DNA from 2 places in the Rothia nasimurium genome. Region 1 is predicted to be linked to the other one. Evidence: predicted binding sites of a transcription regulator. Region 1 holds the regulator's gene; the other holds the start of a gene.

What was found. Region 1 encodes HspR, which represses chaperone genes until heat shock. Its sites were predicted from a motif close to AAGTTGAGTCNNNNNGACTCAACTT; they were not measured.
Region 2: the regulator HspR is predicted to act here: its motif matches at 4,642-4,666, upstream of clpB (ATP-dependent chaperone ClpB).

What each region holds. Positions count from the first base shown of each region.
Region 1 covers NZ_JBHSTW010000003.1:40,764-49,848, reverse strand. The annotation lists gene ACFP6B_RS01570 (alanine/glycine:cation symporter family protein) at 1-938, opposite strand, end outside; gene ACFP6B_RS01565 (LLM class flavin-dependent oxidoreductase) at 1,090-2,175, opposite strand; gene ACFP6B_RS01560 (DUF2785 domain-containing protein) at 2,304-3,047, opposite strand; gene ACFP6B_RS01555 (heat shock protein transcriptional repressor HspR) at 3,263-3,688, opposite strand; gene ACFP6B_RS01550 (DnaJ C-terminal domain-containing protein) at 3,691-4,686, opposite strand; gene ACFP6B_RS01545 (nucleotide exchange factor GrpE) at 4,791-5,396, opposite strand; gene dnaK (molecular chaperone DnaK) at 5,399-7,246, opposite strand; gene ACFP6B_RS01535 (hypothetical protein) at 7,563-8,240, opposite strand; gene ACFP6B_RS01530 (hypothetical protein) at 8,344-9,085, opposite strand, start outside.
Region 2 covers NZ_JBHSTW010000012.1:563-7,406, forward strand. The annotation lists gene ACFP6B_RS05795 (carbohydrate-binding domain-containing protein) at 97-420, opposite strand; gene ACFP6B_RS05800 (Sir2 family NAD-dependent protein deacetylase) at 893-1,861, opposite strand; gene clpB (ATP-dependent chaperone ClpB) at 1,991-4,579, opposite strand; gene ACFP6B_RS05810 (glutamine amidotransferase) at 4,819-5,535, shown strand; gene ACFP6B_RS05815 (hypothetical protein) at 5,562-6,155, opposite strand; partial or broken gene ACFP6B_RS05820 (HAD family hydrolase) at 6,206-6,844, shown strand, end outside.

The DNA.
Region 1 (9,085 bases):
TCGATGAAGGTCTGGGTCATGGAGACCAGCCCCTGTCGGACCGGGTGGGTGGTCTGGGCAGCGGCTGCCGCAATGGCAGCAGAGCCCATACCCGATTCGTTGGAGAAAATACCGCGGGCTACACCGTACTGTACGGCGTACATGAGGGAGGCCCCGGCAAAGCCGCCCACGGCGGAGGTACCGGTGAAGGCGTCCGAAAAAATCTGCCCCAGGGCAGCTGGAAGTGCCGCAGCGTTAACACCCAGAATGTAAAGAGCCCCGCCCACGTAGAAGAGGATCATAATCGGCACAAAACCGGCGGTTACCTTGCCGATGGACTTAATGCCACCCATCAGCACAAAGAGGGTGATGATGGCCAGGACGATGCCGGTCAGGCCGGTGGGCAGGTGGAAGGTGTCTTCGAGGTTGTGGGCAATGGAGTTACCCTGGGCGGTATTGCCGATGCCGAAGGACGCCAGCACGGCAGCTACCGCGAAGAAGAGGGCTAGGAATTTGCCCAGGGGGCCCTTAATACCGCGCTGGAGGTAGTACTGGGGGCCGCCGGAGATTTCCCCCTTGGCGTCGGTGGTGCGGTAGCGCACGCCGAGGAAGGCCTCGGAGTATTTGGAGGCCATACCGAAGAGGGCGGTGATCCACATCCAGAAGAGGGCGCCGGGGCCGCCGATAGAAATTGCGGTGGCAACACCCACGATATTGCCGGTGCCCACGGTGGCTGCCAGGGCGGTGGTGAGGGACTGGAATTGGGAGATATCGCCGCCGGGGGCGTCCTCGTCCTTGCGTTCGAGGAAGGCTAGCCGGTTGGCGACGGCTAGTTTTGTGAGCTGGATAAAGCCCAGCCGGATGGTGAGGTAGATACCGGTACCGAGGAGCAGGGGTATCAGGACGAAGGGCCCCCAAATCAGGGAGCTGATCGCACTCAAGATGTCTTGGACGGTCATGTGTTTTCCTTGGATTCGTCGCTTGGGTGAGGGAACCTGTGCGACGGGCGTGATGAAACGAGCGCCCCACCAAGCCGCATGGCCGGTGGGGCGCTCTTCTACTATATCGCCGGGGAGGGTACAGACCCTATTTGGTCTCGCCAGCTGGGGTTTAGTGACCTGCCAGCAGTTCTCGGACGCGCGGCATCACCTTGGTGCCGTAGAGCTCAATCGAGCTCATGGAGTGCTCGTGGGCCAGAGCTCCGTTGGAGAACTTAAGATCAAAGCGGTTGATTCCCAGCTTCTGAGCGGTATCGGCAATTTTTTGCGCGACGGTTTCGGGCGAACCTACATACAAGGCACCGTGTTCAATTTCGTGCTCAAATTCGCGTTCCCCTGCCGGCCCCCAGCCGCGTTCAGAGCCAATTTTATTACGGTTGGCAATCCAGTGCTCGCGCAGCTGCTTGCGGGCCTCTTCGTCGGTGTCGGCGATGTGGCCGGGTGAGTGCACGGCAATGGGCAGGGTTCCGTTGCCCAGCTGTTCGTTGGCCCGGCGGTAGAGGTCGGTGTAGGGCTTGAAGCGCTCAGCGGGGCCTCCGATGATAGCGAGCATGAGCGGGGTCTTGTACTGGGCCGCGCGGGCAACAGATTCAGGGCTGCCACCAACAGCCAGCCAGTGCTTAAGAATACCCTCGGTCTTGGGGTAGATCTCCTGGTTGACCAGGGGCTCGCGGTTGCCGGGGTTCCAATTGAGAGGTTCTTGGGTGATGATTTTAGTGAAGAGGTCGAACTTCTCGGAAAAGAGGGAGTTGTAGTCTTCAAGTTTGTAGCCGAAGAGGGGGAAGGACTCGGTGAAGGAGCCACGGCCCAGTACAGCTTCGGCGCGGCCGTTGCTGAGGGCGTTGATGGTGGCGAAGCGCTGGTAGACGCGGATGGGGTCGTCGGAGGAGAGGACGGTGACGGCCGAACCTAGGTGGATGCGCTCTGTGGAGGTTGCCAGGCCCGCCAGGATGGTGTCGGGGGCGCTAACGGCATAGTCGGGACGGTGGTGCTCACCGATACCGAAGAAGTCGACGCCGACGCGGTCGGCCAGTTGGCCCTGCTCAAGGACGTTGCGGATGACCTGGGCGTGGTGCAGGCGGTTCCCTGCCAGGTCGGCGGTGGTGTCGCCGAAGGTGTCCAGACCCATCTGGAAGGCTGTGTTATCGACGCTGGGCAGGCTGGGGCGCAGGTCGGGGGCGGTGTTGATGTCGGTCATGAGGGTTTCCTTTCGGTGTCAGCTTTCTCATCTACAGTTAGTTCAACACTAGCCCAGATTATTTTATTCCGAAAGTTTTTTGTGGGGCTATACAGTGCCTTTCAATAACTATCCGCCAGCAATACTTTTCAAGAAGACTCCGGGAAGAACCAAGGAAGCAGAACACCCAGAAGCTTCCGAGACTCATGCTGGATTACTTTTCTTTGGTTTTGCGACAGAATCAACTCGTCAATAAAAGGATCAGAAGCCCATACACAGCTAAGACTTAAAACTGACTGCAGATTTGAGACCCACACCGGAGGTGCACTCCCTTGCACAGCTCGCTGCTCATAGACTGTTACAGCATCGTTCAGACATTCAAACCAAGCATCAGGAAGGGTATCAGGAGAACCCAGCAGAACAACTATTACCGCCCGCACAACTCGGGCGTCCTCCTGCTGTACCCAGGCGATATCGGAGCTAACCAGTCTTTGCGCCAGAACCTCAAGGACTTCATCGGCTGTTGCGATACCAGCAGAAGCACATTCGGCTAGGCAATCGGCACCGTGAGCAATCGCGTGTAGCCAGCCCAGCTGGGAATCATACCCGCGAGTATCTTTCTCGCCGAGGTACCAGCGGCGGCAGGCTTCAAAGACAGAACGGTTGTGAGCCCCCGCTTGAATCGTCCAACGGAGAATCAGAGGGGCAAACGCTCTTGCTTGAATTTGAGAGTGTTCGAGGTACCCTATCGCAGTGGCTTGTATGTATGGTAGAGATGAATCCCACTGTCCCGAGAGGATGCCCTGGGCCAGTTCTTCGTAAGCCCAACCATCTCTTACAGTCGGGTCAGGACTAGTCATTGCAGTAAGTAGTTCGCTCAGAGTATGCGCCACCTGGGGTTCTCCTCCACTCTGCTCAGACACCCTTTCGGCTATCTAACTACTTTCACATTCTATGTAGTTTCATCTCGAGAGCGAAGGATATAAAGAAACACCTGCCCCGCTAGTCTTCTCCAGCCATATTTTTACTGTAGCAATGGTTGCCATCCGCGCGAATCTCTTTCGCGCTGATGGCAACCATCGTTACAGTCAGGGTCTAGGGGTCGGGTTTAGCGCGGCCGGTAGAGCACCACAGCCTGGGAGGTCTGGCGGGCCGCCGGACGCTTGCCCCGGGCCAGGTGCACAGCCCCACCTGAGGTTCCGGCAGCAAAGATGCGAGAGTTCTCCTGCAGGCGATTGCGCAGGGCCTCATTTTCAGCCTGCAGCTCGCCCATGCGGGCCCGCAGGGCCTCCACCTGGTTCTCGAGTTGCATAATGCGCTTAATACCCTCGAGGGAGACGCCGGACTGGGAAAGCTCCTGAATCTCCTGGAGTTTCTGCACGTCGCGCTCGGAGTAGCGGCGGGCCCGCCCCGGTGCACGCTGGGGCTGCACCAGCCCTAGCCGGTCGTACTGGCGCAGGGTCTGCGGGTGCATACCGGCCAGTTCGGCAGCTACAGAGATAACGAAGACCGGGCGGTCAGATTCGAGAGCCATTCTTAGTCACCAGCTTTCCTCAGCAGGTCCTCACGGGGGTTGGCCTGGGGTGCCACCGCGAAGAAGGCGTCGAGAGCTGCCTCGGCTTCGGGTGTGAGGTTGGTGGGCAGCTGCACCTCGGGGATAACCAGCATATCGCCGGTGCCCTTCTTGGTCACGAAGCCGCGGCCCTTAGCACGCAGCTTACGGCCGGACGGGGCCCCGGCAGCAAGGCGGAGTTTGACGCTCCCGCCATCGAGGGTGGGGGCCTCAATCACGCCGCCCTTGACGGCTTCTTCCAGGGTGACGGGCACACGCACGAGCAGGTTATCACCCTCGCGGTCAAAGACGGGGTGGGAGTCGACGCGGACGGTGACGATCAGGTCCCCTGCCCCACCAGCACCGGGGTGCCCCTTACCGCGGGCACGGATTTTCTGGCCGTCCTTGACGCCGCGTGGCAGGCGCACCTGGGTCTGGGAGCCACCGGGGCGGAAAACCGAGACCTCAGCGCCGTCGTAGGCCTGCTGGATAGTAATGCGGGCGCTGGTGGTGGCGTCCTCGCCCTTGGGGGCTGAGAAGCCGCCGCCGGGGAAGCCACCCGCACCACCGGGGAAGCCACCGGTGGAACGTCCAGCCCCGCCGAAACCGGCACCGCCACCGAACATACCGCCGAGCAGGTCTTCAATGTTGATGCCGCCAGCGCCACTGTTGGTGGAGTAGCTGAAGTTGCCGCCACCGGGGAACCCACCCGGGAAGCCGCCACCAGCCCCGCCGAATCCGGCAGCGCCGTACTTACGGATCTGGTCGTATTCTTCCTTCTGCTTGGGGTCTGAGAGTACGTCGTAGGCTTCTGAGACCTCCTTAAACTTCATCTCAGCGGCCTCGTCGCCGGGGTTCTGGTCGGGGTGGTACTTGCGGGCCAGCTTGCGGTAGGCCTTCTTGATATCTGCCTCGGAGGAATCCTCGGCTACGCCTAGTACCTTATAAAAATCTTGATGGAGCCAGTTTTCGCTCGCCATATGCCTCTCCTTCCGAGGTAGATCGTGTCTCTTTTAGGGGTGATGGTGGTAGAAGGGGCGGGCACCTAGCCTGACGTATCAGGCCGGGTGCCCGCCCGCGTCCCTTATTCTGCTACCGCAACAGCTACCTGGGCGGTGCGGACCACGCGGTCCTTCACCTTGTAACCGTTGCGAAGAACCATGGAGACTGAGTCGGGCTCAACCTCGCTGGTCGGCTGCTGCAGTACAGCCTCGTGAACCTGGGGGTTGAAGGGTTCGCCGACTTCGCCAAAGCGCTCTAGGCCCTGCTTGGTTAGGGTCTCTTCGAGCTTGTTAGCGATGGCGGCGAAGGGGCCTTCTTCAAGGTCGCCGTGCTTGCGGGCGGCATCGATATCGTCAATGACGGGCAGCAGAGCTGCTACCAGATCGGCGATGACGAAGTCGCGCAGCTGGTCTTTTTCCTTGGCGGTGCGGTTCTTGTAGTTGGTGAACTCGGCCTGAAGGCGGCGCAGATCTTCAAGACGTTCGGCGGCCAGGGCCGCGTCAGCGCTCTCAGCTGCCTCTGCACTTTCGCCGGCCTCGGCTGCGGCAGATTCCTCATCTGCCGCAGCGTCAGCAGCTACACCTTCGGGCTCGGGGTGGCCTTCAGCAGCCGGGGCGGCGAAGGCTTCCTCCAGAGGGTCGGTACCCTCGGGCTGGTTGTCGACGGGCTCGTTGGTGTTCTCAGCCATGATTAGTTCTTCTTCTCGTCTTCTTCATCGATTACTTCGGCGTCAACGACGTCGTCGTCTTCAGCCTTGGCGCCTTCACCGGCTGCTGCATCTGCCTGAGCCTGGGCGTAGAGAGCCTCGCCCAGCTTGGTCTGAGATGCCTGCAGCTTCTCGAAAGCAACCTTGACGGCGTCATCGTCTTCACCTTCAAGGGCAGCCTTCAGGGCGTCAACGTCGGCCTGAACCTCGGTCTTGACGTCCTCGGGCAGCTTCTCGCCGTTGTCCTTGATGAGCTTCTCGATGGAGTAGGCGGTGTTCTCAGCAGCGTTGCGGGTCTCGGCGGCCTCGCGGCGGGCCTTGTCCTGCTCGGCGTGAGCCTCGGCGTCCTTGACCATGCGGTCGATGTCTTCCTTGGAGAGGGAGGTACCGCCGGTGATGGTCATGGACTGCTCGGTGCCGGTGCCCTTGTCCTTAGCTGAGACGTGCACGATGCCGTTGGCGTCGATGTCGAAGGTAACTTCGATCTGGGGGACGCCGCGGGGGGCGGGTGCGATGCCGGTCAGTTCGAAGGTGCCCAGGTTCTTGTTGTCGCGGGTGAACTCGCGCTCGCCCTGGAAGACCTGGATCGATACTGAGGGCTGGTTGTCTTCAGCGGTGGTGAAGGTTTCGGAACGCTTGGTGGGGATCGCGGTGTTGCGCTCGATCAGCTTGGTCATCACGCCGCCCTTGGTCTCGATGCCGAGGGAGAGGGGGGTGACGTCGATGAGCAGAACGTCCTTGCGCTCACCCTTCAGCACACCTGCCTGCAGGGCTGCACCCATAGCAACGACCTCGTCGGGGTTGACGCCCTTGTTGGGCTCGCGACCACCGGAGAGTTCTTTGACGACCTCAGTGACGGCAGGCATACGGGTTGAGCCACCGACCAGCACGATGTGGGCAATGTCTGAAACCTTGACGCCAGCTTCAGCGATTACGTCGTTGAAGGGCTTCTTGGTGCGCTCGATCAGGTCTACGGTCATGTCCTGGAACTTGGCGCGGGTCAGCTTTTCATCCAGGTGGATGGGACCCTCAGGGGTGACAGACAGGTACTGCAGGGAGATGTTGGTGGAGGTTGCAGAAGACAGTTCCTTCTTGGCCTGTTCTGCGGCTTCACGCAGACGCTGCAGGGCAATCTTGTCCTTGGAGAGGTCGGCACCGGTCTTGGACTTGACCTGCTCCAGCAGCCAGTCGACGATACGCTGGTCCCAGTCGTCGCCACCCAGGCGGTTGTCGCCGGAGGTTGCGCGTACCTGGATGGTGGAGAAGCCGTCTTCGTCCTTGCCAACTTCGAGCAGGGAGACGTCGAAGGTACCGCCGCCGAGGTCGAAGACCAGGATCAGTTCGTCTTCGTTGCCCTTGTCGAGGCCGTAGGCCAGGGCTGCTGCGGTGGGCTCGTTGACGATACGCAGGACGTTGAGGCCCGCAATTTCGCCGGCTTCCTTGGTGGCCTGACGTTCGGCGTCGTTGAAGTAGGCGGGGACGGTGATGACGGCGTCGGTGACCTTATCGTTCAGGTAGGCTTCAGCGTCACCCTTGAGCTTCATGAGGATACGGGCTGAGATTTCCTGGGCGGTGTACTTCTTGCCGTCGATGTCGGTGGTCCAGTTGGTGCCCATGTGGCGCTTGACGGAAGCGATGGTGCGGTCAACGTTGGTGACTGCCTGACGCTTTGCAACGTCGCCGACCAGAACTTCGCCATCCTTTGAGAAAGCTACGACGGAGGGGGTGGTGCGGGCGCCTTCTGCGTTTGCAATGACGGTGGGCTCGCCACCTTCGAGGACTGATACAACTGAGTTGGTAGTACCGAGGTCAATACCTACTGCACGTGACATGTTTACTCCTTATGGTTTGGTTATCTGTACATCTTTCAAACAAGTTGAGTCGCATGAGCTCAACTCGTTTGTCTTGATATCTAGTTTGCCACGTTTTGAGCAGAAGTCAACAGAGTTGAGTCAAAAAGACTCAACTTTTTTGCGCAGTTCGAGTTTAGGCTAGTGGGGAGCGGATGGACCCCCGCCCTGCCCTTGCAGGGCAAGGCGGGTGGCGGCGTCCGCGCCTTTTAAAACACTGAAAGTGGACACAAAAAAGTCGGCACCCCCACAACAGGGGGGGGTACCGACAGGTCTGATACTTCGGAGACTCTACGTCTTAGTTGAGCTCAGCTTCCTTACCGTTGAAGGTATCGAGCAGGCTGGCCTTAAGGCTCTCTTCAGCGTTCATACCTACAGCCATCCAGTTCTCTCCATAGGTAACCCAGCCGCCTTCAAAGTCAGACTGAGAAAATTCGGCAACCTGATTCTCATCAACTGAAGCACCGTTTACATAGAACCCCATAATGAGGGGCGAAGAATCGTCAATAGCCATCATGCCTTCAAAGCTGCTCAAGTCGGCCGGGGAGCAAATATAAATATTGACATCTTCAGGGGCAACACCCAGATCGGTAGCCCCCTGTTGCTTAGTCTCTTCAAGAGCTGACTCCAAGATGGTGTCACCGCTATCAGCACAGACAGAGGCGGCAGAGCCTGCTGTGGCTTCCTGCATCCCTTCCTTAAACTTGTCGTAGCTGGAGACCTTACTCGCCCCACCAAACGCGCCAGTCAGGAAGATTCCAGCCAGAATAGCTATGGCAATACCGATAGCCATCAGGCCGCCGATGAGCAGACCCATATTTCTCTTTTTCGGGTCAGCGGGAGGCTGGGGCATAGGGCCGCCGATAAGAGTATCGGGTGCCTGGGTGCCGGGCGCAGGCTGTGGGACCCCCTGGGCGGACGCCGCCTGACCTGCACCAGGGAGGTTGGGCTCAGGGTTTGTAGGCTGCTGAGTCATGGCAATCTCATCCTTCATACAGATAGTGTGTGTCTTAGCTAACTTTACAGGCGAAAATGGTCAGCTTGATTATATTTCGCGCGGTGTTTGCGTTTTCCCTGTACTATCTCTGGACTTCTTTGCCGTCAGTTTCGAGCTCGGCCCTCCTGCGCTTAGATTTTTTCCCATTACGTACAGCCAGAATTGCAGCGACTATTCCGATGACGAGAGGAACCCAGGCTTTGGAGTATTCCATAAGAAAAATAAGCCAGTCCGGTGGAGTAATAGTAGGCCAGGGGACGCGCCAGGAAGGAACGGGCAGACTTATCTGGGGTGGGGCAGGCAGGGAAAGAGTAAATTCTGGAACAGGCAGGGCTATCTGGGGCGCATTTATATCGGGAAGACGTTCGACTAGCCACTGCACTACCCTACCCAGCACAGGCATAAGCACCAGCATGGCGAGAAACCAGGCAGAGCGGCCCAAACCGAACAGCAAGGGCAACACAAACCGTCGAGAGGGGCTTCTTTCAAGCGCCTCACGGTAGGCTTCTGACCGGCTACCGGCTGGCACGTCGAGCTCGACATATTCCTTAGCTGTCCCATGTTTATAGGCCACGACCAGCAGCTCATCCAGAAAGTTTGTGGTGAGTTTAAGCTGGGGGTCTGTGGGAACAGCGGTCTTAGCCCGGGAGAACTTTCCGTCTAGAAGGTTCTTCTTGAGTGCAATGCTGGTAGGAGTATGGTCATACCGGCCCACTACTTCACCGTCAACGAGCACCCTCACCCGTTGCTTAGGCCGGTCGATACGTTCGGCGATACGTTCACGGATCTTTGCCCCTACCGGAGACTCGTTAAAGGCGTGCAGT
Region 2 (6,844 bases), on a different contig from region 1:
CGTCACCCGACCAGAAAGAGGTGACGCGGAGCGGTAGGGCAGCCGGCGAAGTTCTAGGCTGCAAGTGTCGTTATCGCCGGCTGAGTCTATGGGGCTTTAGGGGCGGCCACCGGGTGCCATACCACCCATGCCACCTGCAGCAGCACCGGAGGTTGCGGTAGCGGTACCGGCCTCTGAGCCGTTGATGCTGATGGTGAAGCCGTCGCCGCTGGCGATGCCGTCGCCGTAGTTACCGGTGACATTCAGGGTACCTTCACCGGCCAGGGTTAGGTCGGTGCGGGCGTAGAGGCCGTCGACGATGTACTTGCGGTCGACGCGGGTCTGCATGGCTGCTTTGGCGTTCAGTTCGTCCAGGCTGATGCCGGGCCAGTGGGCCGGGGCCAGGGTGGCGGTGTTCTGGGTGAAGGCTGTAGCAGTCATGGCGGTCTTTCTGTCGTGCTCTGTTCGGGCTGTTGTTAACAGTCTGGTGGGCGAAGCTATGTTTAAGCTGTGGCGAACTTAGCTTGAACTTATGCATGCCAAACTTTTTCATTTCCCCTTGTCAAAAGGTAAAAATAAGGACGCCCACCCCGGCTTCCTTGCCCCTGGCAAGTAAAGCGGGTGCGGGCGTCCTGCTCGCTCACTGACCCCTAGCGCACGCTGGTGAGGGAGCCGGTGGCGGGTGACGTACATGCCGCACAGAATCAGAATGGCGACGAGGTCGAGGGCAGCTGCTGTGATGATGGTGTTCACGGGGTTCTCCGAGGGGTGTATCTGGTCTTGTTTTGCTTGATAACCAGTGTTCTCTCAGAGTCTGTGTTTAGCCTGTGTTGTACTTAGCCTTCACTTATGAGCACCTACAGACAGCCCTTTTAGTGCCTTTGACCTGGTGAAACTCACAGAAGAAAAAGTTTTAGATGCCTTCGTGCGGGGCTGTAACGGCGTAGAGGGCGTCGGTGACGTCGGCGCGCCAGAGGTAGGTGGCACGCGCGTCCGCCCGGCCCGGGCCCTGGTTGATGACGGCGATGGGCTTGCCCGCGCGGGCAAAATCGAGGGCGATTTTGTAGGAGCTCATCACGGCCAGAGATGAGCCGAGAACCAGCAGGGAGCGCGCCCGCTCCCCCAGTTCTTTCACGGCCTGCTTACGGGCAGACGGCACAGGTTCGCCGAAGTAGACCACTGCGGGTTTGAGCTTGGTCGAGCCGCAGGCCAGGCAGCCGACCATCTGAAAATCTTGAATAAAACGGGCGTCGATCTCAGCGTCCCCGTCGGGGTTGACCTGCAAGGTGGTGCTGGCGAGGCGTTCGAGGTAGCCGGGGTTGGCGGCTTCGATGCGGGAGTCAAGAGAGGTGCGGCCCTCGTCCGCTCCGCAGTCTAGGCACTCAATGCGGGAAAGATCCCCGTGCAGGGTAACGACTGTGCGGGAGCCGGCTGCGGTGTGCAGGCCATCCACGTTTTGGGTAATCAGCCCGGCAAGGCACCCCTGGGCTTCCAGGTCTGCGAGCAGGTAGTGGGCAGTGTTGGGGCGGGCCCGGTTCATCTGCCGCCAGCCCACAAAGGAGCGGGCCCAATAGCGCTGCCGCGCCACCTCGTCGAAGCGGAATTCCTGGTAGGTCATGGGCCGGTGGTTGCGCAGGGACCCGGCGGGGCCGCGGTAGTCAGGGATCCCCGAGCCCGTGGAGATTCCTGCCCCGGTGAGCACCAGAACCTGCTCGTCACGCAGGAGTTGCCGGATGCCGTCCGCCGCTACCTGCGGGTCGGTGGGCTGGGCCGTTTCGGCCACCACCCGGTCGATGGAGCGCAGGGCCGCCGCGTGAGTGGCGGCGATATCGGCGTGCGCGGTGATGGACACGGACGCCCCGGCAAAGCGGGTATCGAACATGTTGGGTTCGGGGCGGGGCTGGGTCTGGTTCACTCTTCCAGTTTAAAAGACAAAGACCCTATCGCTTCTCTCTTGACCCCGAGATAATCCGTAGGGTCAAGAGAGAAACAATAGGGTCATTCCCGGCTTTTACTCGGCGGTGACGACCAGCCCGTCGACGGTGACGTCGGGGTTGACGTCCACGCGTACGGTGTCGCCGTCCTTGATGGCACCGGCCAGGATTCCCTTGGCCAGGCGGTCGCCGATTTCGCGCTGCACGAGGCGGCGGAGCGGACGGGCGCCGTAGGCCGGGTCGTAGCCGGCAAGGCCCAGCCACTCGGTGGCGGCGTCGGTGACGTCCAGGGTTAGGCGGCGGTCTTCCAGGCGGCGAGCCATGGAGGCGATTTGCAGGCCCACGATGGAGGCCAGGTCATCGGCTGAGAGCGGCTCGAACATGATGACCTCGTCCAGGCGGTTAAGGAATTCCGGCTTGAAGCTGGCGTTGACGGTGGTCATGACGGCGCTCTTGCGGGCTTCGTCATCGAGGTTCTGGTCAATCAGGAACTGGGAGCCCAGGTTGGAGGTCAGAATCAGGATGACGTTGCGGAAGTCCACGGTACGCCCCTGGCCGTCGGTCAGGCGGCCGTCGTCGAGTACCTGCAGCAGGATATCGAAGACCTCGGGGTGGGCTTTTTCGACCTCGTCGAGGAGCACGACCGAGTAGGGGCGGCGGCGTACAGCTTCGGTGAGCTGGCCACCCTCTTCGTAGCCGACGTACCCGGGAGGGGCACCGACCAGGCGGGCAACAGCGTGCTTTTCGGCGTATTCGCTCATGTCGATACGTACCAGGGCGCGCTCGTCGTCGAACTGGAACTCAGCCAGGGCCTTGGCCAGCTCGGTTTTACCGACGCCGGTGGGGCCCAGAAAGAGGAAGGAGCCGATGGGGCGGTCGGGGTCTGAGATTCCGGCGCGGGAGCGGCGCACGGCATCGGCCACGGCGGTGACTGCCTGGCGCTGGCCGATCAGGCGCTTGCCCAGCTCATCTTCCATGTGCAGCAGCTTCTCAGATTCGCCCTGGAGCATACGGCCTGCGGGAATACCCGTCCAGGAAGAGATCACCTCGGCGATATCGTCGGCGGTCACTTCTTCAGAGACCATGGACTCTTCGGACGCGGTGGTCTCAGCCTGCTGGGCTGCGGCGAGTTCAGCTTCAAGGGCGGGAATCTCACCGTAGAGCACGCGGGAGGCCTCGGCCAGGTTACCTTCGCGCTGGGCGACTTCTGCCTTGGAGCGCAGCTCGTCAATCTGGGTTTTGAGGTCACCAACGCGGTTAAGGCCAGCCTTTTCGGCTTCCCAGCGGGCGTTGAGGGCGTCCAGTTCTTCCTTCTTGTCAGCCATATCTGCCCGCAGGGCTTCAAGGCGCTCGACGGAGGCGGGGTCGGTCTCGTTGGCCAGTGCCAGCTCTTCCATGGTCAGGCGGTCAACGGCGCGGCGCAGGGCGTCGATCTCTTCGGGGGCGGAGTCGATTTCCATACGCAGGCGGGAGGCTGCCTCGTCAATGAGGTCGATGGCCTTGTCAGGTAGCTGACGCGAAGGGATGTAGCGGTTGGACAGGTTAGCGGCAGCGACCAGGGCGGAGTCTGCGATGGCGACCTTGTGGTGGGCCTCGTATCGCTCCTTCAGACCGCGCAGAATACCGATGGTGTCTTCCACACTGGGCTCACCCACGTAGACCTGCTGGAAGCGGCGCTCTAGGGCGGCGTCCTTTTCGATGTTTTCGCGGTACTCGTCCAGGGTGGTTGCACCGATCAGGCGCAGCTCACCGCGGGCCAGCATGGGCTTGAGCATATTACCGGCGTCCATGGAGCCCTCAGAGGCACCGGCTCCCACAACCGTGTGAATCTCGTCGATGAAGGTAACAATCTGCCCCTCAGACTTCTTGATGTCTTCGAGCACGGCCTTGAGGCGCTCTTCGAATTCGCCGCGGTACTTGGCACCGGCGACCATTGCCCCCAGGTCCAGGGAGATCAGGGTCTTGCCGCGCAGGGATTCGGGCACGTCACCTGAGACCATACGCTGGGCCAGGCCCTCAACCACGGCGGTTTTACCGACGCCGGGTTCACCGATGAGCACGGGATTGTTCTTGGTGCGGCGGGAGAGCACCTGGATCACGCGGCGGATTTCGCTATCGCGCCCAATGACAGGGTCGAGTTTACCTTCACGGGCAACGGCGGTCAGGTCGGTGCCGTACTGTTCTAGGGCGCCGAAGGTGCCTTCAGGGTCGGGGGTGGTCACGGTGCGATCTCCTCTCACGGTGGGGATGGTTTCTTCGATGGTCTTTTCGGTTGCCCCGGCTTTCTGTAGGGCGCGGGCGGTGGCGTCATCACCGGCGGCGAGCGCCAGCAGCAGTATCTCGGTGGAGATGTAGGTATCGCCGAACTGGGCTGCTTTGGCTTGCGCGGTTTGAATGGCGGTTAGGACGGCCCGGCTCGGCTGGGCTTGGGCAGCGGAGGCTCCCTGCACCTTGGGTAGCTTTGAAATCTCGATGGACGCTGCCAGCGAGATGGCATCGACGTCGAGACCGGCGGTTTTGAGGACGGCTACAGCGACTCCCCCGCGCTGGTCCATGAGAGCCTTGAGCAGGTGGGGTGTATCGAGGGTGGGGTTGCCCGCGGTTTGGGCATTCATATTGGCGACCGAGAGGGCTTCTTGGCTCTTGGTTGTAAATTGGGCGTTCATTGTTCTCCTTTACCTTTTGCGTAGGTAGTTCGTTCATACTTGAGTGTACTCCACTCAGCTTTAACTTGAGTCTACTACACTCAACTATCTTGCGCTAGATACCTGAGAGAACATTTTCTTCTACCCCTATCTGCCCCAAACCTGCAGGTGTCTCGCACGGCGGGCACGCACGTCCGCCGCCTTTCTCAACTCACCGCATCACCTTTACACTGGTAGCAGTCACTCACCCAAGGAGAACCATGCCCCGCACCGCCTACGCCGTCCGCCATGTCGCCTTTGAAGACCTTGGCATCTTTGAGGATTTACTCACCGAGCGAGGTTTTAGCGTCGAATACCGCGATGCCGGTATTGACGCCCTCAACACCCCCGAGGTGCGCGAGGCGGATTTGCTGGTTATTCTGGGCGCTCCCATCAGCGTGAACGACACCCAGGACTACCCCTTCCTCTTTGAAGAAGTAGAACTCATCAAGGCGCGCATCGCCGCGCAGAAACCCATCCTGGGCATCTGCCTGGGCGCCCAACAGATTGCTCTAGCTGCAGGAGCCCAGGTTGACCCCACCGGTGCCATTGAGCTGGGCTACTCCCCGGTAGAACTTACCGAAGCCGGGAAAGAATCTGTTCTCGCGCCACTGGGCAACACCCCCGTCCTCCACTGGCACGGCGATGCCTTTACCCTGCCCGAAGATTCCCTTAGCCTAGCCCGCACCCAGATGTGCGAGAACCAGGCCTTTACCCTAGAGGACGCCGCAGGGCGGCCCTACGCTCTGGCGCTCCAGTTCCACCTTGAGGTCAACCCCCGCCATATTGAGCAGTGGCTGATTGCTTATGCCGACTACGTCAGGGCTTCAGAGCAGGACGTTGCGGTCATCCGCCGCGAGGCCTCCCTCTACGCAGAAAAGCTGACCGCAGTTGCAACCGATGTACTCAAGAGCTGGCTCGAGCAGGTTAATCTGTAAGACTTCCCCTCAGAACCTACCCAGGGCTAGTCAAGAAAGTCGTACATCGATTCTTCACGCTCTAGTCGCTCCCGAGTGGCATCATCGAGCCCTCGCATCAGGGCTCGGGCTTTTCGGTAGTCACTGATAGCGAGTAGCAGGGTGGCAATAGCGAACGAGAAGGTCAAAATCCCGCTGGTATTGCCAAAGGCAGCGGAGAGGCCAATGACGTCGGAGCCCAGCAGGGCAGCAGCAGCTGAAATGTTCTGCCCCTCAAGACGGTCGGGGGCCACCATACCGAAGAATCCGGCCAACACCCAGGTAGATACTGCCACGAGCGCGGTGACGGGCGGCAAGCCAGCCCGCACTCCCTTTTCTTGCACGCCCATTTCTTTGAAAGAAAACAGGGCAGCGACCAACAGGATGACCAGCAGGGCAGGCCCAAATGAAATCGCGTAAATGGGCACTAGCTCTCCCCCGGCACCAAAGAGGGCGCGCCCGGCAGTAATCCAGGCAGCCGATATAAAAGCCATGGGCACCAGCAGGTAGGCAAGCACCCGGCGCACGAGGCTGGGCTGCCGCCGTAGGCGCGGGTGGGTGGGTAACGATTCTGTGGTGGTAAGGGAGCGCTCTTGGTTCACCCACCTATCCTAACCGGGCAAAGCTCCCCGAGGACGGGTAGGGTGGTGCTATGAGCAGACTTGAAGCTATCTTCTTCGATCACGACGGAACCCTGGTAGATACCGAGCCCCTCTGGGCCGAGGCAAAAACTGCCCTGGCTGCCGAGTTTGGCGCTCGCTGGACCGAGCAAGACACACTCATGACCCTGGGCAAACCTGCCGCAGTGACCTTTGCCCGTATGCAGGAACTAGGGGCCGACGTCCCCGCTGATGAACTCTATAACCGGCTCAAGGCAAAGATGTCGCTACTGCTCAAGGACGCCCGGGTTGAGTTCCTGCCCGGCATTGAGGCTCTACTGGCTCAGGTAGCTGAGGCTGGCGTCCCCGCAGGTATCGTCACCAATGCAACCACCGAGCTTGCAGCTAATACCGCCCGGTTGGCACCTGCCGGTCTCTTTAAGACCCTGATAACCGATGAGCAGGTTACCAAGGCCAAGCCCGACCCCGAACCTTATCTGCTGGCGGCAAAGCATCTAGGGGTAAATCCCGCCAACTGTGTTGCCGTAGAAGACTCTGCTTCCGGAGCGCAAAGCGCTATGGCCGCAGGCATGAAGGTCGTAGTGGTCCCCGGCCTGACTGAACTGCTCCCCATAAGTTGGACTACTAAAAAACAGTCACCAACTAATGGGGAGCATCTCCTATGCGAGCAC